3 regions of the Acidovorax sp. GW821-FHT10E03 genome follow, and region 2 is predicted to be linked to each of the others. Evidence: predicted binding sites of a transcription regulator. Region 2 holds the regulator's gene; each other region holds the start of a gene.
The links. Region 2 encodes LexA, which represses DNA repair genes until DNA is damaged. Its sites were predicted from a motif close to ACTGTATNNNNATACAGT; they were not measured.
Positions count from the first base shown of each region.

Region 1: recA (recombinase RecA) is a predicted target of LexA. The motif match lies at 3,956-3,973, and genes of this name have one in related genera.
Region 3: imuA (translesion DNA synthesis-associated protein ImuA) is a predicted target of LexA. The motif match lies at 8,399-8,416, and genes of this name have one in related genera.

Region 1 covers NZ_JBWKMU010000006.1:157,576-167,661, reverse strand. The annotation lists gene sucC (ADP-forming succinate--CoA ligase subunit beta) at 1-1,014, opposite strand, end outside; gene argC (N-acetyl-gamma-glutamyl-phosphate reductase) at 1,236-2,168, shown strand; gene recX (recombination regulator RecX) at 2,274-2,738, opposite strand; gene recA (recombinase RecA) at 2,822-3,895, opposite strand; gene AC07OD_RS12380 (MarR family winged helix-turn-helix transcriptional regulator) at 4,038-4,526, shown strand; gene AC07OD_RS12375 (Clp protease N-terminal domain-containing protein) at 4,572-5,072, opposite strand; gene AC07OD_RS12370 (helix-turn-helix domain-containing protein) at 5,090-5,320, opposite strand; gene AC07OD_RS12365 (LysR substrate-binding domain-containing protein) at 5,403-6,371, opposite strand; gene AC07OD_RS12360 (tripartite tricarboxylate transporter substrate binding protein BugE) at 6,480-7,445, shown strand; gene AC07OD_RS12355 (N-formylglutamate amidohydrolase) at 7,647-8,573, shown strand; gene AC07OD_RS12350 (response regulator) at 8,656-9,330, shown strand; gene AC07OD_RS12345 (sensor histidine kinase) at 9,395-10,086, shown strand, end outside.
Region 2 covers NZ_JBWKMU010000003.1:142,774-152,859, reverse strand. The annotation lists gene lptG (LPS export ABC transporter permease LptG) at 1-48, opposite strand, end outside; gene lptF (LPS export ABC transporter permease LptF) at 45-1,148, opposite strand; gene AC07OD_RS06510 (leucyl aminopeptidase) at 1,222-2,751, shown strand; gene AC07OD_RS06505 (DNA polymerase III subunit chi) at 2,759-3,193, shown strand; gene AC07OD_RS06500 (hypothetical protein) at 3,193-3,765, shown strand; gene AC07OD_RS06495 (branched-chain amino acid ABC transporter substrate-binding protein) at 3,896-5,023, shown strand; gene AC07OD_RS06490 (D-2-hydroxyacid dehydrogenase family protein) at 5,156-6,163, opposite strand; gene AC07OD_RS06485 (hypothetical protein) at 6,427-6,936, opposite strand; gene lexA (transcriptional repressor LexA) at 7,081-7,755, opposite strand; gene AC07OD_RS06475 (asparaginase) at 7,839-8,795, shown strand; gene AC07OD_RS06470 (hypothetical protein) at 8,815-9,234, shown strand; gene AC07OD_RS06465 (DUF6152 family protein) at 9,254-9,724, shown strand; gene adk (adenylate kinase) at 9,876-10,086, opposite strand, start outside.
Region 3 covers NZ_JBWKMU010000014.1:881-10,966, reverse strand. The annotation lists gene AC07OD_RS22755 (AsmA family protein) at 258-2,630, shown strand; gene AC07OD_RS22750 (error-prone DNA polymerase) at 2,684-5,983, opposite strand; gene AC07OD_RS22745 (DNA polymerase Y subunit UmuC family protein) at 6,004-7,527, opposite strand; gene imuA (translesion DNA synthesis-associated protein ImuA) at 7,490-8,368, opposite strand; gene AC07OD_RS22735 (IPTL-CTERM sorting domain-containing protein) at 8,536-9,156, shown strand; gene AC07OD_RS22730 (HD-GYP domain-containing protein) at 9,223-10,086, opposite strand, start outside.

The sequences.
Region 1 (10,086 bases), on a different contig from region 2:
GGCCTTGCAGGCGGTGATCACGCCGGTGGCGATGGTGTCGCACTTCATGATGCCGCCGAAGATGTTGACCAGGATGCCTTCGACCTTGGGGTTCTTGAGCATGATCTTGAAGGCTTCGGTGACCTTCTCGGGGGTGGCGCCGCCGCCCACGTCCAGGAAGTTGGCCGGCTCGCCGCCGAACAGCTTGATGGTGTCCATGGTCGCCATGGCCAGGCCGGCACCGTTCACCAGGCAGCCGATGTTGCCGTCCAGGCTGATGTAGGCCAGGTCGAACTTGGATGCTTCCACTTCGGCTGGATCTTCTTCGTCCAGATCGCGGAAAGCCACGATGTCAGGGTGGCGGAACAGCGCATTGGCGTCGAAGTTGAACTTCGCGTCCAGGGCCATCAGATTGCCCTTGGAGTCGCAATTCAGCGGGTTGATTTCCACCAGCGACGCGTCGGTGTCCATGTAGCACTTGTAGATCTTGGCGAAGATGTCCACGGCCTGGTCAATGGAAGCACCGGTCAGGCCGATGGCGGCTGCGACCTTCTTGCTCTGCTCGGTGGTGATACCGGCAATCGGATCGATCATCTCGGTGATGATCTTCTCGGGCGTGGAGTGCGCCACTTCCTCGATGTCCATGCCGCCTTCGCTCGAAGCGATCAGGGCCACCTTCTGCGTGGCGCGGTCGGTGACCAGCGAGACGTACAGTTCGTTCTTGATGTCGGCGCCGTCTTCGATGTACAGGCGGCGGACCTTCTGGCCTTCGGGGCCGGTCTGGTGCGTCTTGAGCTGCATGCCCAGGATCTCGCCAGCGATGCGCTTGACGTCGTCGATGGTCTTGGCAACCTTCACGCCGCCGCCCTTGCCACGGCCACCGGCGTGGATCTGGGCCTTGACGACCCACACGGGGCCGCCCAGTTTCTGGGCTGCTTCCACGGCTTCTTGCACCGTGAATGCGGGAATGCCGCGCGGAACGGGCACACCAAAATTGCGCAAGATTTCCTTGCCTTGGTATTCGTGAATCTTCATGAGGTCTCTCTCAGGGAAGGATGGTGGTTACCCGTTTGCCATGAACAACAAAATGTCTGGCCGCGGGCTGGGGACATGGCAACCAGCGACTGTATCATGTTGCAATGCACCATCCTTGTGCGTGGCTGACGGCTTCGCCGCGCCTGCCGGGTGGCAGTTTCTTGGCTTTTCTCGTGGTTTCTTGGCAGACTTTGCTGCCCATTTTTTGCAGGAGCACCCTTATGTCCAGAGTCTTTATCGATGGCGAAGCCGGCACCACGGGCCTGCAGATCCGTGAGCGCCTGCAGGCCATGCCGCAGATCGAGCTGGTCAGCATCGCGCCCGAGTTGCGCAAGGACCCTGCCGCGAAACGCGACCTGATTGCCGGCGTGGATCTGGTGATCCTGTGCCTGCACGACGATGCTGCGCGTGACACCGTGGCGATGGTGGACGAGATTGCCCGGAGCATGGGCCGCAAGGTCAAGGTGATCGACGCCAGCACGGCCCACCGCACGGCGCCCGGCTGGGTGTTCGGCTTTCCCGAGCTGGCCGCCGGCCAGCGCGAAGCGGTCGCGCAGGCGGACCGCGTGGCCAATCCCGGCTGCTATGCCACCGGTGCGATTGCGCTGCTGCGCCCGCTGGTGGATGCGGGCCTGGTGCCCCCGGACTTCCCGCTCGCCCTGCCCTCGGTCAGCGGCTACTCGGGCGGCGGCCGGACCATGATCGAGGCCTATGAGGCCGGCACGGCGCCGTTGTTCGAGGCCTATGCGCTCACGCTGCAGCACAAGCACCTGCCCGAAATCATGCGTTACACGGGCATCACCCGCCGGCCCATCTTCGTGCCGTCGGTAGGCAACTTCCGCCAGGGCATGCTGGTGCAGCTGCCGCTGCATCTGGACCTGCTGCCCGGCGCGCCCAAGGCGGCCGATTTGCACGACGCGCTGGCGGCGCATTACGCCAGGAGCAATACACCCGAGCAGTGGGTCAGCGTGCTGCCCGCCACGGCCGACGGCAAGCTGGATGCGACCGCGCTGAACGACACCAACAAGCTGGAGCTGCGCGTGTTCGCCAACGAAGAGTACCGGCACGCGGTGCTGATCGCGCGCCTGGACAACCTGGGCAAGGGCGCCAGCGGCGCGGCCGTGCAGAACCTGCAGCTGATGCTGGGCCTCTGACGGCGGGGATCGGTGGGGACAACAGGCGGCTCCGGAGCGTGGCCGCCTGTGCTGTCTTCTGGGTCCCGGGGCCTTGGGGCGCCGCCCCTGCCCGCGTGACCGGCCCTAGATCTCGCCCTGGATTTCGGGTGCTTCGCCACGCACGACGCGCCGGGTGATCTCGCCCGAAAACCCGCGTGCGGTCAGAAAGCGGACTTGCCGCGCACGTTGCTGCGCATCGTCCGCCACGGCGCCAAATTTGCGCAGCCACAGTGCATGGGCGCGTGCCCATTCGCTGCCTTTGAGTTGGTCGAGGGCGTGCTGAATCGCCTCGGGGCCGATGCCCTTGGCGTGCAGCTCCTGCCGTATGCGCTGGGAACCCAGGCGGCCCGCGCGCTGGTGCAGCACGGATTCCACCACCCGGGCCTCGCTGATGAAGTCGCGCGCCTGCAGGTCTTCCAGCAGGGCCTGCAGGTCGTCGCCCTCCTGCACATGCGGCGCGAGCTTGCGCCGCAGTTCAGCGAGCGAGTGCTCGCGCTGGCTCAGCAGCCGCAGCGCCCGCCCCTTGAGCGAGAGCGTGGTGAACCCCATGGCCTCTTCTTTGCTTTCAATTCAATAGCTGCCAGCGCTTGTCAATCAAGCGCTGGAAGGCAATCTGGCTTGAATTGTGGCGGTCATTCGGCCGCGGCGGCAGGGGCCTGCAGCGCGTCGGGCAGCAGCGCAATGCCCAGGCCCTCGCGCACCTTGTTCTCGATCTCGCGGGCCAGGTCGGGGTTCTCGCGCAGGAACTCGCGCGCGTTGTCGCGGCCCTGGCCGATCTTCTCGCCGTTGTAGGCGTACCAGGCGCCCGACTTCTCCACGATCTTGGCGGTCACGCCCATGTCGATGATCTCGCCCTCGCGGCTGATGCCCTCGCCGAACAGGATGTCGAACTCGGCCGTCTTGAACGGCGGCGACACCTTGTTCTTGACCACCTTGACCTTGGTTTCGTTGCCGATGGCCTCGTCGCCCTTCTTGATGGTGCCGGTGCGGCGGATGTCCAGGCGCACCGAGGCGTAGAACTTGAGCGCGTTGCCGCCGGTGGTGGTTTCGGGGCTGCCGAACATCACGCCGATCTTCATGCGGATCTGGTTTATGAAGATGACCATGCAATTGGTCTTCTTGATCGTGGCCGTGAGCTTGCGCAGCGCCTGGCTCATGAGACGGGCCTGCAGGCCGGGCAGGGCGTCGCCCATCTCGCCTTCGATTTCGGCCTTGGGCGTGAGCGCGGCCACCGAGTCGATGACGATCAGGTCCACGGCGCCCGAGCGCACCAGACTGTCCACGATTTCAAGGGCCTGCTCGCCGGTGTCGGGCTGGCTGATCAGCAGGTCGGACAGCTGCACGCCGAGCTTCTGGGCGTATTGCACATCCAGGGCATGTTCCGCGTCCACGAACGCGCAGGTGCCGCCCTGTTTTTGCATCTCGGCAATCACCTGCAGCGTGAGCGTGGTCTTGCCCGAGGATTCCGGGCCGTAGATCTCGACCACGCGGCCGCGCGGCAAGCCGCCCACGCCCAGGGCGATGTCCAGGCCCAGCGAGCCGGTGGAGACCACCTGGATGTCCTCGATCACCTCGCCTTCGCCCAGGCGCATGATCGTGCCCTTGCCGAATTGCTTCTCGATCTGGGCGAGCGCGGCGGCCAGGGCCTTGGCCTTTTCGGTGTTCACGGGCAATGCGGGGTTGGTGCCTTTGACTGCGACGTCCATGAGAAAACTCCTTGAGAAACAATGGGTTGGGTGCCTGCACCGCTCTGCGGTTAATCACAGGCTGGATGCTTGAACAGTAGTTTATGCGAGTCGTCGCGGGGCATTCAAGCTTAATTTAGTCAGTTTGCCTGACAATGTGCGGATGCCTGATATGCCTCTTCCTTCACCCGCCGAAGACGGCTGGCGCCAGACCCACCTGGGCCGCCTGTTCGGCCACGCCATGCGGCGCTTCGACGCGCGCGTGCTGCAACTCATGGCGCACAACGTGGAGGTGCCGCTGGCGCTGTCCAACCTCGCGGCGCGCGACCAGGTGAGCGCCGCCCACGTGCACATCACGCGCCACCTGGCGCTGCAGGGCGACCGGCTGACCGACCTGGCCCAGCGCGCGGGCATGACCAAGCAGGCGATGGCCAACCTGGTGGACCAGTGCGAGGCCTGGGGCTTGGTCACGCGCGAGGCCGATCCGCTGGATGCGCGTGCGCGCCGCGTGTGCTTCACGCCCACGGGCCTGGCCTGGCTGCAGGCGTTTCGCGATGCCGTCGCGCAGGCCGAGGCGGAGTTCCGGGCGGAGGTGGGCAACGACGTGGCCACCGTGGTGGCGATCGGGCTGGAGGCCTATGCGGGCGGCTAGGCCGCTGCACGGTCATCCAGGCGCCCCGGGGTGTGGGCCTGGCCTTCAGGCGCGCGGGGCGCTCTCCTGCCGCGCGGCGTGGCTCAGCGCGTGGGGGTCCAGCCGCAGCGCGCGCAATGCCCGCGCCGCCACGCCCTGCGGCGTGGCCGCGATGAGCGCCACCACGTGCGCACCCAGCAAGGGGCCGGGCTGGCCCTTGCGGGCCTCCGCCAGTGCCTGGATGAGGCCCTCGCCGGAGGGCTGCGCGCGGTAGATCCCGGCCTGCGGCGCACAGGGTGCGGCGGGCGGCATTTCGGCATCAATGCCGATCTGCGCCAGCGCATCGCGGTACTGCTGTTCGATCGCGGCGGGCAGGGCGTCCGGGTTCGCGCCAACGCGCGCGAAAGCGCGGCGCGCGGAGCCGTCGGGCAGCTCGATGGCGGCCAGCAGGAAGTGCTCCGCGCCCGGTTGCGGCTGGCCCCGGGCGCGGGCGTGGTGCTCGGCGCGCGTGCACAGCCGGTGCAGGGTGCGCATGTCGTTCAGGCGCTGGCGGATGTGTTGCAGCATGGGGAGGAGTCCTTCCATCATCCAGGGTGGGCGGGGCGCGTGGCCTGGGGAGAGAGCCGCTTGTGCGCCGCCTGCTTGCTGACGCCCAGGGCCTGGGCAATCTGCGCCCACGACCACCCCCGCTCCAGGGCGGTGGCCACGGCCGCCGCCTCCAGCCGGTCGGCCATCAGGCGCAAGGCCACCACGGCGGCCAGCGCGGCTTCGGGGTCGTCGTGCGGGGGCAGCTGCAGGGGCGGTGGGCTCGGCATTCGTCAACTGTAGTTGACGGAACTCGTATCGTCAACAAGGGTTGACGACAGGGCCGGGAGCCTGGCCCGGGGGGGCGGGCCCTCAGGGCGCCGGCCCGGTGCCAGCCGCGGCGCCCGTGGGCGGGGGCGCCGCGCCTGCGGGCTCCGCGCAGGCCAGCAACCACTGCCGGAAGCACTGCAGCGCATGCAACTGCGTGCGGCCTTCGGGGTAGCAGAGCCAGTAGCCCACCTCGCTCTGGTAGCCCCCGCGCTGGACGGCGGCGGCCAGCGGCTCGCGCACCAGGCCGGCGGTGATCTCGTCCTGCACCAGGCAGCGCGGCACCAGGGCCAGGCCCATGCCGGCCATCACCGCGCGGATCATGGTCTGGAACTGGTCGAACTGCGGGCCGGCCAGCGGGTCGAGCTGGCCCTGTACCCCGTGCGTCTCGCTCCAGCGCAGCCAGGCCTCGGGCACGGTCACATGGCGCAGCAGCGCGTAGCGCGCCACGTCGCGCGGGGTGTGGATGGGCCAGTCCGCCACCTTGGCGCGCGGCGCGATCAGGGCCACGTCGTTGCCCGTGATGTAGTGGGCGTGGGCGCCCGGCCAGTGGCCATCGCCGAACAGGATGGCGCAGTCGAGCTCGGGCCGTTCGAAGTTGTAGCTGTGCACGTACGGCACGAAGTGCAGCGTGACCTGCGGGTGCTGCTGCTGGAACTGCGGCAGGCGCGGAATGAGCCACTTGGCGGCGAAGGTGGGCAGGCTCGACAGGTGCAGCGCGCCGCCGCCGTCATCGCTGGTGATCAGCTCCAGGGTGGCGGCCTCCAGCTGCGCCAGCACGGCGCGCACGGCCTTCTCGTAGCGCTCGCCCGCGGGGGTCAGCGCCAGGCGCTTGCGGCTGCGCTCGAACAGCGGCACGCCCACCCAGGCCTCCAGTTCCTTCACCTGCTTGCTCACCGCGCTCTGCGTGAGGTGCAGGGCCTCGGCGGCCCGCGAGACGCTGCCGAAGCGCGTGACGGTGGAAAACGCCCGCAGCAGGTGCAAGGGGGGTGAAAGGCGGCGCAGGGAAGACATCGTAAGTTATCAAATCATTCCATATGGGAATGTTATCAGGCATATCCATTGCTTGGTAGGGCTTGTGGATTCCATTAGTCTCAACTTACCCCATAGGAGAAATGTCCCATGCAACGCCGTCATCTGCTCTCAGCCCTGGCCACAGTATCTTTCGTTCCTGGAATAACTCTGGCGCAAGAAGGCAAGCCCCTGCGCATCATCGTGCCCTTTCCGCCCGGAGGCGCCACGGACATGACCGTGCGCAGCCTGCAGGAGTCGCTGGCCCGCATCCTCAAGCAGCCCGTGGTGCTGGAAAACCGCGGCGGCGCGGGGGGCTCCATCGGCATGGCCGAAGCCGCGCGCGCTCCGGCCGACGGCCTCACGCTGGGCGTGGCCACGCTGTCCACGCATGGCGTGAACCCCGCCGTCTACAGCAAGCTGCCCTACGACCCCATCAAGGACTTCGTGGGCGTGACCGAGATGGTGAAGGCCCCCGGCGTCGTGGTGGTGAACCCGGCCGTGCTGCCCGTCAAGGACTTTGCCGACCTCGTGAAGTACCTGAAGGCCCATCCCGGCAAGGTTTCGTATGCCACGCCCGGCAACGGCACCATCGGCCACATGTGGGGCGAGCTGTTCAAGAGCAGCACCGGCACGGCCATGGTGCACATTCCCTACCGCGGTGCGGGCCCGGCCGTCAACGACGTGCTGGCCGGCCAGGTGGCTGTGTATTTCGACCAGGTGGCTTCCTCGCTGCCGCACATCAAGTCCGGCAAGCTCAGGGCGCTGGCGGTGTCCTGGCCCGAGCGGCTTGACGTGCTGCCCGACGTCCCCACCTACGCACAGCTGGGTTTCGCCAACAACAACGACCCGTCCTGGTTCGGCCTGGTGGCTCCCGCGGGCACGCCCGCGGCCGCGGTGGACCGCATCCAGCAGGCCGTGGCCCAGGCGCTCAAGGAGCCCGCCGTGCGCGAGCGCCTGGCGGGACAGGGGCTGTACCCGTCGGGCACAACGTCCCGGGACTTCACGGCGCAGATCGCCCGCGAGATCGACAAGATGAAACGGGTGGCGGCCTTTGCGAAGGTGGCGCTGGATTGACATGGGCCCCCGCTGAGCCGCCTCGCGCGATCCACCCCACGGGCGGTGGCGGGCCGGCGGCCAGGGGGAGCCCCATTTTCTTCGATACCGGGCCCCTGGGCCCGGCGGCCACAGCTGGAGGAGCCCGTCTCAGGGATAACCATGGTCTCCAACCGGTCCGGGCGGCTAGGCCGGCCGCCCCACTTTGCGCACACTCTGCCTATGCATGCCGCTTTGAAACTGATCAACCGACGATTCCAGCAGGCCCAGCCCGGTGCCACCGGTTCCCCCGGCACCCCGCTGGCGCCTGCGGCCTTCACCTACCTGCCCGGCACCACGGCGCTGGTGCTCGATTCGCCGCACAGCGGCACACAATACCCCGCCGACTTCGGCTCGGCCTGCGACCTGCCCACGCTGCGCCGCGCCGAGGACACGCACGTCGAGAAGATCTACGCCTTTGCCCCCGCGCTGGGCGTGGCCTGGGTCGAAGCCCACTTCCCCCGCATCTACCTCGATGCCAACCGCGACACGACCGAGCTCGACACCTCCCTGCTCGACGGCGAGTGGACCGGCCCCATCTCCACCGACCCCCAGGTGCTCAGCAAGGTGCGCCTGGGCAAGGGCCTGATCTGGAAGTTCACCGACGAGGGCGAGCCCATCTACAGCCGCCAGCTCACCGTGGCCGAGGTGCGCGCGCGCATCGACCGCTGCTGGCGCCCCTACCATGCGGCCGTGGCCCAGGCCATCGACGCCGCCCATGCGCGCCACGGCTACAGCATCCACATCAACTGCCACTCCATGCCCGCCGTGGCAGGGCGCTTCGCCACCGAGTTCCCGGGGCTGGAGCACGCGGACTTCGTGGTGGGCGACCGCGACGGCACCACCGCCAGCCCGGCGCTGTCGGCGCTGGTGTGCGAGCACCTGCGCGGCTGTGGCTACAGCGTGGAATACAACCACCCCTACAAGGGCGTGGAGCTGGTGCGCCGCTACGGCAACCCCGCGCAGCACCGCCACAGCATCCAGGTCGAGATCAACCGCAAGCTCTACATGGACGAGGGCACGCTCGCCCAGCACCCCGAGGGCATGGCCCGGCTGCAGGCAGACCTGCAGAAACTGGTGCGCCTGCTGCTCGCACACGATCCGCGCTGACGCGGCGCGCAAGGGCGGGGCCATCCTAGAATCGAGGGCAGGCGCGGCGCCAGACCGTAGCCAACCCTCAAGGAGACACCGCATGCGCATCCTCATTGCCGAAGACGACCAGGTGCTGGCCGATGGCCTGCTGCGCACGCTGCGGGCGTCGGGCGCCGTCGTGGACCACGTGGCCAGCGGCAGCGAGGCCGACGCGGCCCTGCTGACCAACAACGAGTTCGACCTGCTGATCCTGGACCTGGGCCTGCCCCGGATGCACGGGCTGGAGGTGCTCAAGAAGCTGCGCAGCCGGGGCTCGGCGCTGCCCGTGCTCATCCTCACCGCGGCCGACAGCGTGGAAGAGCGCGTCAAGGGCCTGGACTTCGGTGCCGACGACTACATGGCCAAGCCTTTCAGCCTGCAGGAGCTGGAGGCGCGCGTGCGGGCCCTCACGCGCAGGGGCATGGGCGGCACCAGCAGCGCCATCAAGCACGGCCCGCTCGTGTACGACCAGGCCGGCCGCGTGGCCACCATCGACGGCAAGATGATCGAGCTGTCCGCCCGCGAACTGGGCCTGCTGGAAGTGCTGCTGCAGCGCGCGGGCCGCCTGGTGAGCAAGGAGCAGCTGGTGGAGCGCCTGTGCGAATGGGGCGAGGAGGTGAGCAACAACGCCATCGAGGTCTACATCCACCGCCTGCGCAAGAAGATCGAGGGCGGGCCCATCCGCATCGCCACCGTGCGCGGCCTGGGCTATTGCCTCGAAAAGATTCCAGGGTAGCTCCTGAAATGATAGCTGCTTGCGCTTTCTAGACGGGCGCCAGTGGCTCAAAGGGCTTGAAACCTTGAAAATCTTCCAGCGAGAGCAGCGCTCCCTCTTCGGCGAGATCCTTGACTGGATGCTCACGCCGCTGCTGCTGCTGTGGCCCGTGAGCCTGGCGCTCACCTGGCTCGTGGCCCAGGGTCTGGCCAACAAGCCGTTCGACCGGGCGCTGGAGTACAACGCCCATGCGCTGGCCCAGCTCGTGTCCGTGGTGGGCGGCAAGGTGCAGTTCAACCTGCCCCAGCCGGCCAGCGAAATCCTGCGCGCGGACGACTCCGACATCGTCTACTACCAGGTCATCGGCCCGGGGGGCGAATTCCTCTCCGGCGAACGGGAACTGCCCGAGCCCGCCAGCGACGAGGTGCCCCTGTCCGGCGAGGTGCGCCTGCGCGACGCCGAGATGCGCGGCATCGAGATCCGCGTGGCCTACATCTGGGTGCGCCTGCCGCTGGAGGGCACGCCCGTGGCGCTGGTGCAGGTGGCCGAGACGCGCGAAAAGCGCAGCGTGCTGGCCACCGAGATCATCAAGGGCGTGATGCTGCCGCAGTTCGTCATCCTGCCGCTGGCGGTGCTGCTGGTGTGGCTGGCGCTCGCGCGCGGCATCCAGCCGCTGAACCAGCTGGAGCAGCGCATCCGCGCGCGCAACCCCGACGACCTCTCGCCGCTGGACGACCGCACCGTGCCGCTCGAGGTCGCGCCGCTGGTCTCGTCGGT
Region 2 (10,086 bases):
GACCGCGAACAGGGCTTCGCGGTGGATCAGGCGGCGGATGGTTTTCATGCGGGGCTCCCTGGCGGCGTGGGCTGCCAAAGCCGCCGCAGCGTCCAGTGGTTGTGGCGCGCGGCCAGTACCAGCAGCGACATGAGCAGCATGCCGCCGTGCAGCAGCACCATGAAGCTCACCAGGCCGAGCCGGCCTGCGCCCACCCAGCTTTGCCCCAGCGTCATGAGGTTGTAGTACACGATGAAGGCAAAGAGCGCGAACACCAGGCTGGTGCTGCGCGCGGCGCGCGGGTTGACGCTGGCCACGGCCAGCCCCAGCACCACGAAGTTGAGCGCCGCCAGCGCCAGCCCCAGGCGCCAGCCCAGCTCGGCCCTGTAGGCGGGCAGGGGCTGCATGAGCAGCTCGTGCGTGGCGCGGGTCTTGACGGAGAGCTCTTCGGCCGAGCCCGCGGGCGCGGAGCCAATGCGGGTGCCGTATTCGACGAACTCGCTGATTTTCACGCCGGGTTTGTCGCGTGAGGTCTCCAGCCGCTGGCCCTCGCTCAGCACGGCCATGCGCTCGCCGCCCCGTGTCTCCAGCCGGGCGCTGCGCGCAGAGGTGACGGATTCGCGGGCACCGTCGGTGGCGGCGATGAAGATGTTGTTGCCGGCCTGGGTGTCCGGGCTGTCCTTGTCGATGAAGAACACCCGGCTGCCATTGGAGGATTCCTGGAACTCGCCGGGTGCGATGCGGTCGATGTCGCTGCGCTGTTCATAGCGCGTCTTGAGTTCCTGGATCTGGGAATTGGCCCAGGGCCAGACCAGCAGCGACAGCACGGCGATGATGACCATCACCGGCCAGGCAAAACGCAGCAAGGGCCGCAGCAGGCTGACCAGCCCGCGGCCGCTGGCGAACCAGATGACCATTTCACTGTCTCGGTACATGCGCGACAGCGTCCCGACCACGGCGATGAAGAGGCTCAGGCTCAGGATGGTGGGCAACTGGCCCAGCACCGTGAACCCCATGACCAGCATGACATCGGAAGGGCTCACGCTGCCCCGCGATGCCTGGCCCAGGGTGCGGATGAGCATCATGGTCATGACCACGGTCACCAGCACCACGAGGGTCGCACCGAAGCTGCGCGCCAGCTCCTTGCGGATGGATGAATCGAATAACATTGGCTAGGAGCGCGCTATGCACTTTTGCGTGCATGTCAAAGTGCATAGCACGCTCAAAAGGAAAACACCGATTATGAACTTTGATCTCAAGACCCTTGACCTTGCTGCGGCAGCTTCGGAAAAATGCGACCTGCTGGTCGTCCTGCTTCCCGAGGGCTTCAAGCCCGGCAAGGATGCGCTGTCTGCCCTGGCGGCGCTGGCGCTCAAGAACGGAGATCTGTCCACCAAGGCAGGCAAGCACCTGCAGCTGTACCAGGTGCCTGCCGTTGCGGCCCGCCGGGTGGTGCTGGTCGGGCAGGGCGACGGCGCGGCCCGCGCCACGCGCCAGGCCCTGCAGGCGGTGGGATCGGCCATCAAGGCGCCGCAGACCAAGCGGGTGGCGCTCTGTTTTGCGGGTGCTGCGCAGCCAGCGGCCGTCAGTGCCGCCGTGCAGGCCGTGGCCGAAGCGAGCTACGTCTATACGACCACCAAGACAAAGGTGGAGGCGCGCAGCCTGAACCGCTGCGTGGTGGGCGTGCACAGCGTCCCCGAGGTGCGCGAGGATTTCGATGCCGGCGTGGCACTGGTCGCCGGGGTCGAGTTCGCGCGGGAATGGGGCAACCGCCCCGCCAACCACGCCACGCCCAGCCTGCTCGCCGATGCGGCCAAGACACTGGCCAAGCTGCCCCGCATTCAGTGCAAGGTCCATGGCCCGGCCGAGGTGGCCCGCCTGGGAATGGGCGCCTTCCTCGCCGTGGCGAGGGGGTCCGAGGAGCCTTTGCGGTTCATCGAGCTGCGCTACAGCGGCGCGGCCAAGGACCAGGCGCCTGTCGTGCTGGTGGGCAAGGGCATCACGTTCGACACGGGGGGCATCTCGATCAAGCCCGCGCCGGAGATGGACGAGATGAAGTTCGACATGTGCGGCGCCGCCAGCGTGCTGGGAACGTTCCGCGCGCTGGGCGAGCTGCAACCCGCCATCAACGTGGTGGGGCTGATCCCCGCCTGCGAGAACATGCCCGACGGCCGTGCTGTCAAGCCCGGCGACGTGGTCACGAGCATGAGCGGCCAGACCATCGAGATCCTCAACACCGACGCCGAAGGCCGGCTGGTGCTCTGTGATGCGCTCACCTATGCGTCCCGCTTCAAGCCCGCCGCCGTGGTGGACATCGCCACGTTGACCGGCGCGTGCGTGATTGCGCTGGGTGGCGTGCGCAGCGGGCTGTTTGCCAACAACGATCCCCTCGCAGCCGCGCTGCAGGAGGCCGGGGAGTCCGCGCAGGACCCCTGCTGGCGCATGCCGCTGGACGACGATTACGCGGATGGCCTCAAAAGCAATTTCGCGGACATGGGGAACGTGGCGGGCCGCGCGGGCGGTTCCATCACCGCGGCCAAGTTCCTGCAGAAATATGTGGGTGACCTGCCCTGGGCCCATCTGGATATCGCGGGGACGGCCTGGAAGGGTGGGGCCGCCAAGGGGGCCACGGGGCGGCCGGTCGGGCTGCTGGTGCATTACCTTCTGAGGCAGGCGGCCAACACCAAGCCCGCCTCCAAGGCATCTTCGGCGGCGCGTGCGGCCTCCCCCAGGCCGGCGACGGTGAAGGCGCCGCGCGCCAAGCTCGGCTGATCTCGCCATGACCGAGGTCGCGTTTCACTTCAATGCGCCGGACAAGCTGGCCTATGCATGCCGCTTTGCGCGCAAGGTGCAGCGCAGCGGTGCACGGCTGGTGATTGCAGCACCGGCCGAGACGCTGGCGGTGCTGGACCGCATGCTCTGGGTGCTGGCGCCGCAGGATTTTGTGGCCCATTGCCTGGGCGGTGCCGACGAAGAACTGGTCCATGCATCGCCCGTGCTGCTGACGGCCGACGCGCGTTCCGCCGCGCACCACGAGGTGCTGTTGAACCTGCACGCCGAAGTGCCGGAAGGGTTTGGCCGGTTTGATCGCCTGGTCGAGGTGGTGAGCGCGCAGGATGAGGCCGATCGCGGCGAGGCGAGGTCGCGCTGGCGCCACTATGCCTCACGCGGGTATGAGATCACCCGCCACGACCTGGTGCTGAAAGCCGGCTGATGGCGCTGCCCCCCAAGACGCCTCCGCGCTTTGTCCCCACCCTCACCGAAGTGGTGCGGGCGCCGGATTCCGCCCCATCGCAGGCCGCGGCCGCTGCACCATCGCGCACCACGGTCATGCATCCCTCCATGCTGCCCGAGGCGCGGCCGGTGGCGAACGCCGTGCACCAGGCGGCGCAGCCGCCGGGTTCCTTCGTGTCCGGTGCCCATCGGCCCGCCGTGGTCCCGCCAAGGCCCGCCGCCCCGCCGGGCATCGTTCCCGCGCCGGCCCGCAATGCTCCGGCAGCGGGCACCGTGGCGCCGCCCGTGTCCGTGGGGGCCGTGAGTCCGGTTGCGCTGACCCGACCATTGCCGGAGGGCATGGAGGAATATATGGTGCACAGGGTCATGCAGCGCGTGGACGTTGTGCTGGATCAACGTTTGCGCGAAGCGATCGCCACGGTGGTGCAGGAGCAGACACGATCGGTGCTGCCACGGCTGCGCGAAGAGATTGAATCGGTGGTCCGGCACGCTGTGTACGAGGCGGTGGCGGATGAGCTGGCCAGCGGGACGCCCTCGGTGCCAAAGGGATGACAGGGTATTCCCCTGTGGTTTCTCTCGCTTTTAATCGTGTTCCCTAATGATCTGGCCCGTAAATTGCGATATGTTCGCCTGCGTTGAGACACAAGAATATTCTCAGCGTTTATCTTTACTGGAGATTGATATGCAATTGAAGTTGAAACTGACCGTGGTTGCTGCTATCGCGGCTGCTGCTGGTGTGGCCTCTGCACAAGAGCAGGTGGTCAAGATCGGCCACGTGGCTCCGGTTTCCGGTGCCCAAGCCCACTACGGCAAGGACAACGAAAATGGCGCCCGCATGGCCATTGAAGAGCTGAACGCTCAAGGCGTCACCATCGGCGGCAAGAAGATCAAGTTCGAGCTGCAGGCCGAAGACGATGCAGCCGATCCAAAGCAGGGCACGGCCGCTGCACAGAAGCTGTGCGACTCCAAGGTCGCAGGCGTTGTCGGTCACCTCAACTCCGGTACCACCATCCCCGCATCCAAGGTCTACAACGACTGCGGCATTCCGATGGTGACGGGCGCTGCGACCAACCCCAACCTGACCAAGCCAGGCTACAAGACCACCTTCCGCATCATCGCCAACGACAACGCCCTGGGCGCTGGCCTGGCTTTCTACGCGGTCGACACGCTCAAGCTCAAGACCGTTGCCATCATCGACGACCGTACCGCTTACGGCCAAGGCGTGGCAGACGTGTTCAAGAAGACGGCCACGGCCAAGGGCATGAAGGTGGTGGACGAGCAGTTCACGACCGACAAGGCCACCGACTTCATGGCCATCCTGACCGCCATCAAGTCCAAGAACCCTGATGCCGTGTTCTACGGCGGCATGGACCCACAAGCCGGCCCCATGCTGCGCCAGATGGAACAGCTGGGCATGGGCAACGTGAAGTACTTTGGTGGTGATGGCGTCTGCACGTCGGAAATCGCCAAGCTGGCCGCCGGTGCCAAGACCCTGGGCAACGTGATCTGCGCCGAAGGCGGTTCTTCGCTGGCCAAGATGCCTGGCGGCACGGCCTGGAAGGCCAAGTACGACGCCAAGTACCCCAACCAGTTCCAGGTGTACAGCCCCTACACCTATGACGCCACGTTCCTGCTGGTGGACGCCATGAAGCGTGCCAACTCCGTGGACCCCAAGGTGTACGTGAACGAACTGGCCAAGGCCAGCTTCAAGGGCGTGACCTCCACCATCGCCTTCGAACCCAACGGCGAAATGAAGAACCCCGCCATCACCCTGTACGTCTACAAGGACGGCAAGAAGACCCCGCTGTAATTAGTCAGCGCGGTACCGCGCTGCAGGGCCCCTGTGCCCTGCAGGGCTCAAAAAAGGCTTCCCTCGGGAAGCCTTTTTTATTGGGCGCCCGCCCCGCCGATGGCGCAAGCGGCCCGGTTGTTGGCCTGCTGGCTAGCGCCTTACCTGAAGCGAGCCTGGATTCACGATATTGGTGGGCGTGCCCTTGATGAAATTCACCACGTTGTCGAATGCCGCGCCAAAGTACAGCTCATAGCTGTCCTGCTCGACATAGCCAATGTGGGGCGTGCAGATGCAATTCTCCAGCCGCAGCAAGGCGTGGCCCTGAAGGATGGGTTCGCTCTCGAACACATCGACCGCCGCCATGCCGGGACGGCCCCGGTTCAACGCTGCGATCAGCGCGTCGGGCTCGATCAATTCGGCCCGCGACGTGTTGACGAGAAGGGAGGTGGGCTTCATGCAAGACAGGTCTTCCAGCGAGACGATGCCGCGCGTTTCATCGTTGAGGCGCAGGTGCAGCGAGATCACGTCACACTGCGAGAAGAACTCCTCGCGCGTGGTCGCGGCCTGGTAGCCGTCCGTCAAGGCCTGGGCGCGGGACGCCTCGCGGCCCCAGATACGCACGTTCATGCCGAAAGCGCGTCCGTAGCCAGCCACGAGCTGTCCGATGCGGCCATATCCCCAAATGCCCAGCGTTTTGCCGCGCAGCACGTTGCCAAGGCCGAAGTTGGCGGGCATGGATGCGGTCTTCAGCCCGGACTGCTGCCAGGCGCCGTGCTTGAGGTTGGCGATGTACTGCGGCAGCCTGCGCATGGCTGCCATCACGAGGGCCCAGGTCAGTTCGGCCGGGGCCACCGGGGACCCTATGCCCTCGGCCACGGCAATGCCCCGCTCCGTGCACGCCGTCACGTCGATGTGACTGCCGATCTTGCCGGTTTGCGCGATCAGTTTGAGGCGGGGAAGCTTTTCCACCAGTTGGCGCGTGATCTGTGTGCGCTCCCGCACCAGAACGATGATGTCGGCATCCTTCAGGCGGACAGAAAGCTGCCCAAGTCCTTTGACGGTGTTGGTGTAGACCTTGGCGGTGTACGCGTCGAGCCGGGATGCGCAGTGCAGCTTGCGGACTGCGTCCTGGTAGTCGTCGAGAATCACAATGTTCATCCCGATATTGTGCCTTGGTGGCGCCACCGGCATTCACCGGGCCGCCGTCCTGGGGCATCAAAGTACGGGGCTTTTGGTGACGGAGTGTTGGCGCATCCCGCAAAACGCTGCTGACCATGGCAGGACGGGGCGGGGCCGTGCCATCGCTCCCCGGCCGTTTTTCTCACGCCCGCAGATCCATCTCTTTCGAGAAGGAACGCCACACGCCAACGAGGACCGTGCCGTTGGCGCCGTTGGCCCGTGATGAAGGAAGTATCTTGGTCTCAAGAGGCCTGCAGGGCTCCCTCGCAGGCCACCATGCGGTCCAGTTCCGCGCACACGTCGGCCATCCTGCCGGCGATCACCAGCCGGCCCGTGCCGGGGGCTGAGATCCTGCGCAAGACCTTGGCGGTCCGGCGGCCCGATCCATCGGTGGGCCGCGGCGCGGCGCAGGCGCTGCGGCTTCCTGCGGGCGGTACCGGCATCGCGGGCGGTGCTCTGCGGGTGCCGGCCTGCCGCCCGGGGCCTTCGGCGGGGGGCGTCTGGGGCGTGTTGACCGTGAAGGGCCAGTTGCCGCGCAGCGGACGTGGGCCAGGGAGACCCTGCGGGCGGTGGATGCTCCTGGAGCCGGCCGTGCCCCGGCCGTCGCTGCGGTCCGTGTCATCATGGTGGGAACGGGGTGGGGGCGAACCTGCCGCAGACGGCACCGCGAGCGCGGCGGTCGAGTGAAACCAGCGCGTCAGCGAGCGCAGCGGCATGGGCAAGGTGGAAAAGGTGATCAAGGCAATTCCCATGTGAAAACTCCGAAGGTCGGGGGTTGGACATAGGCAGGATTGCAAATTGAACCCGCACCGCAGGGCTGGCGTGCCGGTTTGCCCGGCACACCAAACGCCCGCCACCTGCAATGCGGTAGTGAATGGACCAGCAGCCGGAGCCGGCTACATCAGCATGGTGTTGCGAATGAGGCCTACCGCGAGACCTTCGATTTCGAAAGGTTCGCCAGGCTGTACCACGATGACCGGGTAGTCCGGGTTTTCAGGCAGCAACTCGATGGCCGTGGCGGTGCGCCGCAGGCGCTTGACCGTCACGTCGTCTCCCAGGCGGGCCACGATGATCTGGCCGTTGCGCGCCTCGCGGGTGGACTGCACGGCCAGCAGGTCGCCGTCCATGATGCCGGCATCGCGCATGGACATGCCACGCACCTTGAGCAGGTAGTCGGGCTTGTGCTGGAACAGGCTGTTTTCCACGCTGTAGGTCTGGTCGACGTGTTCCTGCGCGAGAATGGGCGAACCCGCCGCCACACGCCCCACCAGGGGCAAGACCAGCTGGGAGAGCCCGGGAATGGGCAGGTGGAACTGGCTGCCGCGCGCTGCATTGATGGAGCGCAGCGTGTCGCTGCGCAACCGGATGCCCCGCGATGTGCCGCTCACCAGTTCGATCACGCCCTTGCGTGCGAGGGCCTGCAGATGCTCTTCTGCCGCATTGGCCGACTTGAAGCCCAGTTCAGCCGCGATTTCGGCGCGGGTGGGAGGCGCCCCTGTGCGTGCAATGGCGGTCTGGATGAGGTCCAGGATCTGTTGCTGGCGGGCCGTGAGTTTGGGGTTGTCGAGCATGGTGGTTTCCGGTGGAGGCGGCTACAGTGAAGGACAACTGTTTTTTAATCCAGTAACTGTATTTTTCACCAGTTTTTCGGAGTATGCAAGTGAGTGGGCAAAAAATTGTGGTTTTGGGCACTGGAGGAACCATTGCCGGCACGTCGGCACAGGCGGGCGACAACATCGGGTACACCGCCGCGCAGGTCGGGGTGGAGCAGCTGCTGGCAGCGGTCCCCGGATTGCAGGAGGCGGCCGGTGGCATGCTCGTGGCGGAGCAGGTGGCTCAGATCGACAGCAAGGACATGGATGGCGGGGTGTGGCAGGCCCTGGCGCTGCGCTGCGCCCACCACCTCCAGGATGCTTCCGTGCGCGGGGTGGTCATCACCCACGGCACCGATACGCTGGAGGAGACGGCCTGGTTCCTGAACCAGGTGCTGGATACCCGGCTGAAACCCGTGGTGCTGACCTGTGCCATGCGCCCGGCCACGGCGCTCACGCCCGACGGGCCGCAAAATCTCCTGGATGCCGTGGCGGTCGCGGTGGCTGCGGGTGCCCGCGGCGTGCTCGCAGTGGCCGCTGGCGAGGTCCACGGCGCACAGCAGGTCCAGAAGGTGCATCCGTACCGTGTCCATGCGCTCAGTTCGGGCGAGGCCGGGCCTTTGGGGTGGGTGGAGGAGGGCGCCATTCGCCTTGCGCAGGATTGGCCGATACCGCCCGCCAAGCATGCGTGTGGTGCTCTGCAAAATATAGCAAATGCAGCGGCCTGGCCCCGCGTGGAGGTGATCATGAGCCACGCGGGCGCCACGGGCGCCATGGTGGATGCGCTGGTGCGTGACGGCGTCCAGGGGCTGGTGGTGGCATGCACCGGCAACGGCACCATCCACCACCTTCTGGAAGCCGCATTGCTGCGCGCGCAGGAGGTGGGCGTGCGGGTGGTCCGGTCCACGCGCTGCACCGAGGGGCGGGTGCTGCCCAAGCCTGGTGACGTGCTGCCTGATTCCGGCGGGCTGCCGCCCCTGAAGGCCCGGATCTCGCTGATGCTGGACCTGATGCGCTGAGCGCGAAGGCTGTCCGGTGTTGTTTGCAGCCCTCAAGACACACGCCTGGGCCTACCCGGCGCTGGAAGTGGTGCACATCGTTGGCATTGCCCTGCTGCTGGGCAACCTGGTGCTGCTGGAGTTGCGCGTGTTTGGCCGGGGGGCGGCGCTGCCCGTCAAGGACATTGCGCGGCTCAGCCTGTCGCTGGCATTGTGCGGCTTTGGCCTGGCGGCGGCATCGGGCCTGCTGATGTTCGCCACCCAGCCTTCCGAGCTGCTCGCCAGCCGCGCATTCACCTTGAAGATGCTGCTGTTAATGCTTGCGGGCTGCAACGCCGCGTGGTTCCATGGGCGTGGATCGCTGGCGCGCCTGGACGCCCTGGCCCGGGTGCAGATGCTGGCGTCCACGCTGATCTGGCTGGCCGTGGTGGTCTGTGGCCGCTGGATCGCCTATCTGTGACCTGACAAGGAGAGAACCGATGAGTCTGCAACGCCGCCGCCTGCTCCTGGCCACTGCGATGGTTCCGCTCTGGGCGCGCGCCCACCATGGCTGGAGCAGTTTTGATGCCGAGCGCCCCATCTATCTGGAAGGCACGGTGCGCAAGGTGCGCTGGCAAAACCCCCATGCCGAGCTGGAGCTGGAGCTTCCCGCGCAGCTACGGCTTCCCGCGGACCTGGCGCAGCGCGCGGTGCCCGCCCAGGCCTCGCCCGTGGACGGCAAGGCCTTGCTGGCCAAGGCGGTGCTGCCCACCCGCAAGGACCGCCGCTGGGAGATCGAGCTGGCGCCCCTGACACGCATGCAGGCCTGGCAGGTGCAGGAGATCAAGCCCGGCACGGACCTGTCGGTGGTGGGCTTCACCCTGCGCGATGAGAAGGGCGATGCGGTGCTGCGCGCGGAATACCTTTTCGTGGACGGCAAGGCCTACGGCCTGCGCTCCAGTCCGGCCTGAACAAAACCAGGATGGGTGGCAAGGCCGGGGCCATGAGGGTCTGGCCCGCTGGTGCCACGGCGCGCCTGACGGGGCCACCGGCACCTCCCAAAAGAAAAGCGACGCCCTGGTGCCCCATGGCGTCGCTGGTCCTGGGGCGTGACCCTCGCGCTCAGCTGGCCAGCGCCTGGAGCGCGCGCGCGGTGATTTCTTCCACGCTGCCCGTGCCGCTGATGGCGCGGTACTTGGGGGCGGCGTCGGGCTCGGCCTGGGCCCAGCTGCTGTAGTAGTCCACCAGGGGGCGCGTCTGGTCGCTGTAGACCTGCAGGCGCTTCTTGACGGTTTCTTCCTTGTCGTCTTCGCGCTGGATCAGTTCCTCGCCC
Region 3 (10,086 bases), on a different contig from region 2:
GGGCCCGGACACGCGAGAAGGCAGCCCCTTGACCTTGCGCGCAACCCGCCGGGCCCACGGGCATGCGGGGTTCTTGCCCCTGTAGGACAAGGGCGGCAGTTGCGCCCGTGCTGCTGCGATACGCGCCGATGCGGGCTAGCATGAACGCCAAAAGGCCCCGTGGACGCGCACACCGCTCCCCTGGGCCGGATGCGCTTACCGCTGAAAACACGCCCAACAGCCCCACTCCACCCCCACGCTGCCCGCCGACTGCCTTCATGCCATCCACACCTGCCGCGCCTTCCACCGACATGCCTAGCCCCGCCGTGGCCCAGGCCCGCCAGCGGCCTGCATCCGGCATCGGGAGGCGTCTTGTGGTGTGGACCTTGTGGGCCGTCGGGCTGGTGGCGATGGTGCTGGTGCTGCTGGGGGTCCTGCTCGCCTGGATCGACTGGAACCGCGCGAAGCCCTGGGTCAATGAAAAAGTGAGCGAAGTCACGGGCCGGCACTTTGCGATCGAAGGTGACTTGTCCGCGCAATGGCGCTGGCCCCAGCCCCTGGAAGAAGGGTGGCAGCGCTGGGTGCCGGGCGTCACGGTGAAGGCCGAACGCCTGGTGATGGACAACCCCTCCGGATTCACGCCCCCCTTCCAGCGTGCCAATGGCAAAGCGGTTTCAAAAGGCGCAGCCGGCCCGGCCGAGACGGCCGGCAAGACCGACGGCAGCCCAGCCACCATGGCCCGCATCGGCAGCGCGACCGCCACCGTGCGCCTGCTGCCCCTGCTGGGGCGGCATCTTTCCATCGACACCGTGGCGCTCACCGGCCCCCAGGTGGCGCTGGCCCGCACGGCCAGCGGTGCGAGCAACTGGACCTTCGAGCGCAAGGACGGGCCCAGGAGCGGATGGAGCTTCGACGTGGACCGGCTGGTGGTCCACCAGGGCGTCCTGGCCTATGCCGACGGCATGAAGGACCTGGACCTGCAGGCCCGCATTGACACCACCGAGCCGGTGCTCCCCGGCGGGCCGGCGGCCACGCCATCCGGCACCTCCGCCGCCGCATCGGCCCCGGCGCAGCCCGCGCTGGCGCGGGCGTCCTCATCCGCGAGCGCCGCTGCCTCCGGGGCAGCGCCCGCTGCGCGGGCGGCGTCCGAAACGCCCCGTGCGGCGGCAGGGCCGGTGCCCTATGGTCTGCGCTTCGAACTGCAGGGCCGGTATGCCAAGGCCCAGGTCAGGGGCCAGGGGCGAGCAGGCCAGGTCATCAGCCTGCGCAACAAGGTGGTGAACTACCCCCTTCAGATCGACGCCAGCGCCGGCAGCGTGTCGCTGTCGGCGCAAGGAATTCTGGCCAACCCGGGCGCATTGTCCGGCCTGGACTTCCAGGTCCGGCTCAAGGGCGGCAGCATGGCCGACCTGTACGACCTGACCGGGCTGGTGCTGCCCAACACCCCGCCCTTCGAGACCACCGGCCGGCTGACCGGGAGCCTGGAGCCCGAACGGGCGGTCTGGGAATACAACGGCTTCCGAGGCAAGGTGGGCCAGAGCGATCTTCAGGGGTCGCTCAAGTACACGTCGGGCAAGCCGCGCCCACGGCTCACCGGGACGATGGCGTCCAACCAGCTGCGCCTGGCGGACCTGGGGCCGACCATCGGAACCACCAAGCCCGACAACACGCACCGTGGCCGCGACCAGCGTGGCAAGGTGCTGCCGGACTCCAAGTTCGCGGCCGAGCGCTGGAATGCCATGGACATGGACATCGTGTTCAAGGGCCGCCACATCATCCGCCCCGAGAGCCTGCCGCTGGAAGACCTGAGCGTGCGGGCGGTGATGGAAAACGCGCAGCTCAAGCTCGCGCCCCTCACGTTTGGCGTGGCGCAGGGCAAGATCGAATCGCAGGTGAGCATCGACGGGCGCGCCGCGCCCTTGAAGGCGCAGATACGCGGCACCGTGCAGGGCTTGCAGCTTTCGGCGCTGTTCCCCAAGGTACAGCTCATGCAGAAGAGTTTTGGCCACATGGACGGCGCCATCGCACTGGAGAGCCGCGGCAACAGCCTGGCCGGACTGCTGGGCCAGGGCACGGGCGAGATGCGCCTGTACGTGCGGGACGGCACGCTGAGCAAGCAGATGCTGGACCTGGCCGCGCTGAACGTGGGCAGCATCATCGTGGGCAAGCTCTTTGGTGAAAACAAGGAAGTGCACCTGCGCTGCGCGGTGGCCGATTTCACGGTGGTGGACGGCCTGGCGACCACGCGCGTGGTGAAGATGAGCACCGAAGACGCGATCGTCGAGGCCACCGGCACCATCGACCTGGGCACCGAGGAGATGAACCTGCGCATCAAGCCCGAGTCGCTGCAATGGAAGTTCTTCTCGCTGCGCTCGCCCTTGTACGTGAAAGGCACGTTCGGCGACCCGAAGGTCGGCGTGGAAGCCGGCCCGCTGCTGCTGCGCGCGGGCGCGGCGGTGGTGGCAGCGGCCGTGGCTCCCGCCGCGTTGGCGCTGGTGCCCATCACCGTGCCCGCGGCCGACGACGACACGCATTGCAAGCCCCTGCTGGATCTCGCCAGGGAACCCGTCAGGCCCGGCGCCCAGGGGGCCGCCGGCACCGCCTCGCAACCCGCGCGGCAGGCCGCCAGCAAAGCATCGCCCGCGCGCTGACCTGACCGGACGGCGCCCGGTCAATTGCGGGTCAGGGGGGCCACCCTCCTTCATCAATGGAAATCGCGGCTCCCCTGCAGCGCATGGGCCATGCGGCCGAGCAGCGGGGTCAGGTCCTTGAAACGCTGGGCCACCAGGTGGCGCACCACCGTGGGTGCCGGCGCCTGCGGGGACGATGGCGGAATGGAACCCGGGGCGGGCGCGCCGTCGCCTTCCGGCACGCTGCACTGCCACATGCCTTCCACCGCCAGCAACTGCGAGCGCAGCAGCGCATTGCGCCAGGTGTCCACCAGCGCGGGCCACACGATCACATTCACGGGGCCGGTCTCGTCTTCGAGCGTGACGAACATCGTGCCCTTGGCCGTGCCGGGGCGCTGGCGCACGGTGACGATGCCACAGGCGCGCACCTTGCGGCCATGGGGCACGGCATTCAATTGCAGCGCGCTCAGCAGGCGCCAGCGGTCCAGGCGCGGGCGCAGCAGGGCCAGCGGGTGGCGGCGCAGGGTGAGGCCGGTGGCGGCGTAGTCGAACAGGATTTCCTCCCCTTCGGGCGCGGCTGGCAAGGCAAGCGGCGCTTCGTGCACGGGCACATCGCGCAGCAACGCGGGTGCGGGGTGCTGCGCGGCAGCGTCCCACATCTGCTGGCGCCGGTGGCCCGAAAGACTGGCCAGGGCATCGGCAGCGGCCAGGGCCTGCAGGTCCTGCGGGCTCAGGCGGGCCCGCAGGGCCAGGTCTTCGGTATTGGCAAAGGCAGGGCCCGTGACGCGGACTTGCACCAGGCGTTTGGCAGCCTCTTCCTGCAGGCTGCCCACCAGCCGCAGGCCGAGGCGCACAGCAGGCTGCGGTAGCAGTGGCGCGGGCAGCCCCTTGGCAGGCCGCAAGTATTCGGCCGGACCTTCCAGCGTGCAATCGTGGTGGCTGAGGGTCACGTCGACGGGCAGCACGCGCACGCCGTGGCGGCGCGCGTCCTGCACCAGTTGTGAGGCGGTGTAAAAGCCCATGGGCAGCGAGTTGAGCAGCGCGGCCAGAAAACACGCGGGCTCGTGGCATTTGAGCCAGCTGCTGGCATAGGCCAGCAAGGCAAAGCTGTGGGCGTGGCTTTCGGGAAAGCCGTATTCGCCAAAGCCCAGCATCTGCTGGAAGATGCGGTCGGCGAATTCGGCGGCATAACCACGGGCGACCATGCCGTCTTTCAACGGCTTTTCAAACCGGTGCACGCCCCCTTTGCGCTTCCAGGCCGCCATTGATCGGCGCAGGTCGTCGGCTTGGCCCGGCGTGAAACCGGCGGCATCGATGGAGATCTGCATCACCTGTTCCTGGAAGATGGGCACACCCAGCGTGCGTTCGAGCGCGTTGCGCAGCTCCGGGTACTCCAACGGAAAAGGCTCCGTGCTGCCCGCACTGCGCATCTGCCGCTCGACCTCTCGCGCCTTCAGATACGGATGCACCATGCCACCCTGGATGGGCCCGGGCCGCACGATGGCCACCTCCACCACCAGGTCGTAGAACTTGCGCGGCCGCAGGCGCGGCAGCATGCTCATCTGCGCGCGGCTTTCGATCTGGAACACGCCCACGGTGTCGGCGGCGCAGATCATGTCGTAGGTGGCAGGGTCTTCGCGCGGAATGCCCTTGAGATCCCAGCGCTCACCCCGCAAGGCATCGCGCAAATCCAGGCAGCGGCGCAAGGCACTGAGCATGCCCAGGGCCAGCACATCGACCTTGAGCAAGCCCATGGTGTCCAGGTCGTCCTTGTCCCACTGGATGACGGAACGATTCTCCATGCTCGCCGGCTCCACCGGCACCAGGCGCGTGAGCTTGCCCTGCGTGAGCACAAAACCGCCCACATGCTGGCTCAGGTGGCGCGGAAAGCCTTTCAGGTCCGCCGCCAGTTCCAGCCACAGCTGGGCCGTGTGCCGGTGCAGCGGTGCGCCCAGGCTTTCAGCCAGTTCCTGCAGCCGGTCGGTGGCGAACTGTTCGTCAAACCAGTGGTGGTCCTTGGCGAAGGCATCGACCAAGGCCGGCGCCACGCCCAGTGCCTTGCCCACATCGCGCAGGGCACTGCGCGTGCGGTAGGTGGTGACCACGGCAGCGATGGCGGCGCGCTCGCGGCCGTATTTTTCGTAGATGTACTGGATGACCTCCTCGCGCCGGTCGTGCTCGAAGTCCACGTCGATGTCGGGCGGCTCCTTGCGCTCCTTGCTGATGAAGCGCTCGAACAGCAGGTTGGTGTTCTCGGGCGGGACGGCCGTGATGCCCAGCATGTAGCAGACCACCGAGTTCGCCGCCGAACCGCGCCCCTGGCACAGGATCCCCTGGCTGCGCGCGTAGCGCACGATGTCATGCACCGTGAGGAAGTACATCTCGTACTGGCAGTGCGCGATCAGATCCAGCTCCTTGCGGATCTGCACCCACACCTTCTCTGGCGCGCCTTGCGGGTATTCACCTCGCACGCCCGCATCCACCAGCCAGGCCAGGGCCTGTGCGGGCGTCATGCCGGCGGGCACGGTCTCCAGCGGGTACTGGTACTTGATTTCATCCAGGCGGAAAGTGCAGCGCCCCGCCACCGTGAGCGTGGCGTCCAGCAACTCGGGCGGGTAGATGCCCGCCAGCCGCACGCGCCGGCGCAGGTGGCGCTCGGCATTGGGCTGCAGCGCAAAACCACATTCACCCACGCTGCAGCCCAGGCGCACGGCGGTGATCACGTCCTGCAGCGGCTTGCGCGAACGGGCGTGCATGTGCACATCGCCCGCTGCCACCAGTGGCAAGCCCAGCGCCGCGCCCGCACGCTGCAGCGTGGCCAGCCACAGGCTGTCGTCCGGGGCCAGGTGCAGCTCGACCGCCAGCCAGAGATGGCCGTCAAAATATGAGCCAAATTGGCCTTTGGCGCTGGATAGGCAAGCGCTGACAGCTATCAAATCAGAAGCATCAAAGCCATGCCGGCAGGGGAACAGCAACAATTCGCACCCCTTCAAAGCCGCCCATGGGCTGGCCGCGCCCACGTGGTACTGCCCCTTGGGCGCGGCCGCGCGGGCGGCGGTGATGAACTCGCACAGGTTGCCCCAGCCCTCGGCATCCCGCGCCAGCACCACCACCCGCAGATCACCCCACACAAACTCGCTGCCCACGATGAGGTGCAAGCCGCATTCCAGGGCCGCCTCCCAGGCCCGCACCACGCCCGCGACGGAGCATTCGTCGGTCAGTGCCAGCGCCCGGTAGCCCAGCTCCAGCGCACGCGCCACGAGTTCCTGCGGGTGCGATGCCCCGCGCTGAAAGCTGAAGTTGGACAGGCAATGCAGCTCGGCGTAGTCCGGCAACCCGGCCACAGCGGCATTCCCTGGCATGGGCGAAGACATGGTGAAACTCCCTGGCGCCATCATCCGAAGATTCCATGCAGGAACCAGCGGTGGGGGCGCGCCGCGGCCCGCGCGCCCTCCGGCACGGATGCCAGGCGCTCGCGAAACACCCACACCAGCCCCGCCACATCGTTGTGCGCGACGAAGTAGTCGCGCAAGGCCAGGCCGGCGCAGGGATGGGCCGGGTCTGCATCGTCGCTGCCGGCCCCGGACCACCAGCCCGCCTCGAAGCGGTGGGGACCGGCCAGCAGGCGCAGCAGGCCGTGGTGGCACGGGCGGTTGCCCTGCACGGCCAGGCGCCGTGGCGGGTTCAGCAGCCAGGTGGGCTGCAGCAGCCCGCCGGGCGTGGCGTCCAGGGCCGCGTCGGAAGCGCTGGCGGATGCACCCCGGGCCGCGGGGCGGGGGGGCGCCGCCACGCGCAGCACCTCGGCCGCCGGGCGCCACTGCTGCATGCGCTCGGGGCGGTGGTCGGCCTGCAGCACCGGCGCCTGCACATGCTCGGCCCCCAGCCGGGCGGACAGGCGCTCGAGCAGCTGGTGCAAGGCCTCGCCTTGCACGCCACCCGGCAGGCCCGGGTCGCTGCCCCCACGGCCATCCGGCGGCAGGAGGCTGGCGCTGCGGTGCGCCAGCGGGGCCGCATCCAGCAGGCGCAGCGTGATCTGGTTCGCTGGCGCGGCCAGCGTGGTCCGCGCCAGGTTTTCCGCCAGGAGCCGCCGCAGATGCGCCATGTCCTGCGTGGCCTGCGCCGTGCGCACCTGCAGCGCCTGCACGGGCGCGATCACCACGCCGTCGATGCGCCGCAGGTCGTGGCGCCACGCCAGCTCCAGCCCCAGCACACCTTGCTGGCGTGCCTGCAGCCAGCCATGCAGGGCCGCGATGCCACGGTGGGCGCTCCAGAGCAGCGCATCGGCCGACGCCGCCAGCGCGGGCAGCTCCAGGGTCAGCGCGAACTGTTCGGGCAGTTCCAGCCACGCATGCGCTTCGGGGGCATCGCCAAAGGCCTGGTCCAGGGCCCGCAGCACCCCCGCGCCAAAGCGCCGCGAGACCCCCGGACGCGGCAGCGCACGCAGCGCCCCCCAGGTGCGGCAGCCCATGCGCTCCAGGCTGGCCACATGCGGGCGCAAGGCGGTCAGCGCATGCAAGGGCAGCCCTGGCGGCCCCTGCGCAGGCGGCGCCCGGCCCGCCAGGGCCAGTCTCAGAAAGCCGTGCGCCACCAGCGCCGTGGGGCCGCAGCCCCACGGCGGCTGCGCACAGGGCCTGCTTCCTTCAGAAAAAACAGGCTCTCCTTGCCCGCCCGAGGTGGAAGCCGCCACAGCCCAGGCCTGCAGCACCTGCGCCAGCAAGACATCGCGCCCGCCCCAAAGCCGTTCGGTGGAGGACACTTCCAGCAGCACGGCCTCATCGTCCACCAGCGCCACGCGCGGTGTAAAACGCAGCGCCCACCAGCCCGCCGACGGCTCCATCGCCACGGCGGCTCCTGCCGGCGCCGCGGAACCGCCCTCCCCCTCATCCGGCCGTGGCCATGGCAGCGCGATCCAGTGCATGCCCCCTCCCCCCTGGCGATGCGGGCGCGGGCGCCCGACGCGGCACGGCGCCCCCGGCGGGGAGTGCAACGGCCAATGCGCCCCGGCCTTCCTCCATCATGCCCACCGCCGCGGCCTGGGCAGCACGCCGCCGTTCGGCCTGCGCCGCCAGCACCTGCGCCAGCAGAAGGTGGCATCCGGGCAATGGCAGCCCCTGCGCCAGGGGCGGCCCCCGGCGCTTGAGAATGTGCACCTGCATCCCGGGGAACACGGGCGTGCCCGCGGGCATGGGCATGCCCTGGACTTGCAGCCGCAGCAAGGCTGGCGACGCCTGGGGGGCCGCGCTGACGGGCCGAAACACCCACAGCAGCTGCTGTTGCTGGGCCGCGGCCAGCTGCAGCCGGCGCAAGGCCGCCGGCTGTGCCTGCGGCAGCCAGGCCATGACGGCCAGCACATCCCGGCACCGCAGCGCCTGCTCGGCGGCCCACAGCGCCGACATGGCCGTATCCGCCCGCACCAGGCCCAGCCGCCCGGGGGGCAGCCCCTGGGCCTGGAGCGCCGGGCCAAAAGGCTCGCACGGGGGCGCCACCACGACCACGGCCCCATGCCGCGCGGCCGTGGCCTGGGCCAGGGCGGGCAGCACCAGCTGCCATTCATGCAGGCCCGCCAAGGGCTGCAACACCTCGCTCAGCGCCCCGACAGGCCACCCTCCACCCGGTAGCTGCGCATCCAGCAGCGCATACCCCGTGGGTTGCGCCTGGTGCTGGCCCGTGCCCACCAGCCCGTCCGCGTGCCAGACGCCAGGCACGGCAAATGGCAGATCGGAGGCGACAACCCGCAGGGAGTGGCGTTGCGCAGGCATGGTGGGAAGAGAGGGTCCGAAAACACGAATACTGTAAATATAACCAGTATTTTGCCAGCAGCATGAAAACCTCGGAAAGGCCCGGGAAGGCCCTGCCATTCAGAGCTGGGCGGCACACGCCGCGCTCCCTACAATGGGTCGCAAAAGGAAACAGAGGGAGTCGTTCAATGAAGGCAATCCAGTCGGCAGCAGTCGCCCTGCTGCTTCTCCTATCGGGCAACACGTTCGCCGCCTATGCGGTCTACGTTTTCGAAAGTGGCGGCAATGTGGTCGCCAGCGGCAGCGGCCGCATGAACATGGCAGCCCTCACCCCGGCCGGCAACGGGCCTCTTTTCTCCGTGGTCATCCCCTCGGCTGCGCTGATTTTCACCGGCACGGCCGGGACGGTGGAGGCCTACATGGGCGTCTCCGGGCCTCCCATGCTGGGGGCGGGAGGCCCTGTCCTCGCCGATACATCATCGGGCGACATGGCGGGACTGGACGGCATGATGGCACCGGGGTTTGTCTTCGCCCCCCTGGGCTACGTCTCCGGATCGGCGCTCGCTTCCTCGGCCACGTGGACGGGGACCTCGCTGGCCAGCCTGGGGCTCACGCCAGGCTCCTACACCTGGACCTGGGGCGCGGGCCCCACCGCCGATTCGTTCACGGTCCACGTGGGCATCGCGCCACCCGCCGCCCCGGCCTCCATTCCAACGCTGTCCGAATGGGGCCTGGCGATCCTCTCGGCCCTCATGGCGGGATGGGCGATGCGCCATCGCCTCCCGCGGCGCCGCAACAAGGCGGCCTGAAAACACGTTGACTCACGGGCCCCGGCAAGGCGCTTGCGCGCCCCCGAAAAGATCCTGAGCAGGTTCTCAGAGCTTTCGGAGGGCCCAATCACACCAATCCGCCACCGCCCCATCTGCGGGCGTGGCGCGCTGCGCCAGTTGCGGCCAACGGCGGTGGCTGGCATTCAGGATGCTCTGGAGCTGCCACAGCGCCTCGCGCCCCACCAGGGCCACTTCGGCCATGCCCATGGTGTCGCCCCGCAGCTGCGCCATGAACTCGCCCTGCTGCTGGGGGTGCGAACCGGCTTCCGTCAGGGCTTTCTGAAGGGCCAGCAGGCGGGCATCGACAAATGCGAGAGCGCTCCCCGGCAGCGTCTTCGCGCTGGTTCCGGGGGGCAATGCGGCCTTGAGCTGGTCCCAGCAGGCAAAGGCCTCGGCGAGAAGGTCCATCTGGCGTGGGGCATCGTTGCCCAGGGGCATGAGCGCGGAGTCGCGGGCGACCTCCTCCTGCAGCAGGGGCAGGAGATGCGCCACCAGCGCCGATGGGAACTTGCGATGGTTCAGCCGCAGCACCAGTGACAGGCGCTGCGCGGGCATGTCGTCGTATTTCTCGTAGAACGCAGCCACCACTTCGGCCAGCAGCAGGATGCGGCCCAGCACCGAGATATCCGCACCCGCCAGCCCGCGCGGATAGCCGCTGCCGTCCATGCGCTCGTGGTGTTCCAGCACCGCCACCTCCACCGGCCGGGGGTAGGCCTGGGTGTCGCGGATCATGAGCATGGCGGTGATGGGGTGCGCCACCAGGTGCTTGCGCTGCACGCCAACGACCTTGTGGTCGGGATCGCTCCAGGCCGGGTCCATGTGCAGCACGCCCAGGTCGTGCAGCAAGGCTGCGGCGGCGAGGTTGGCGCAGTCGCGCTCGCCCAGCTCGCTCTTGATGGCCAGAAACAC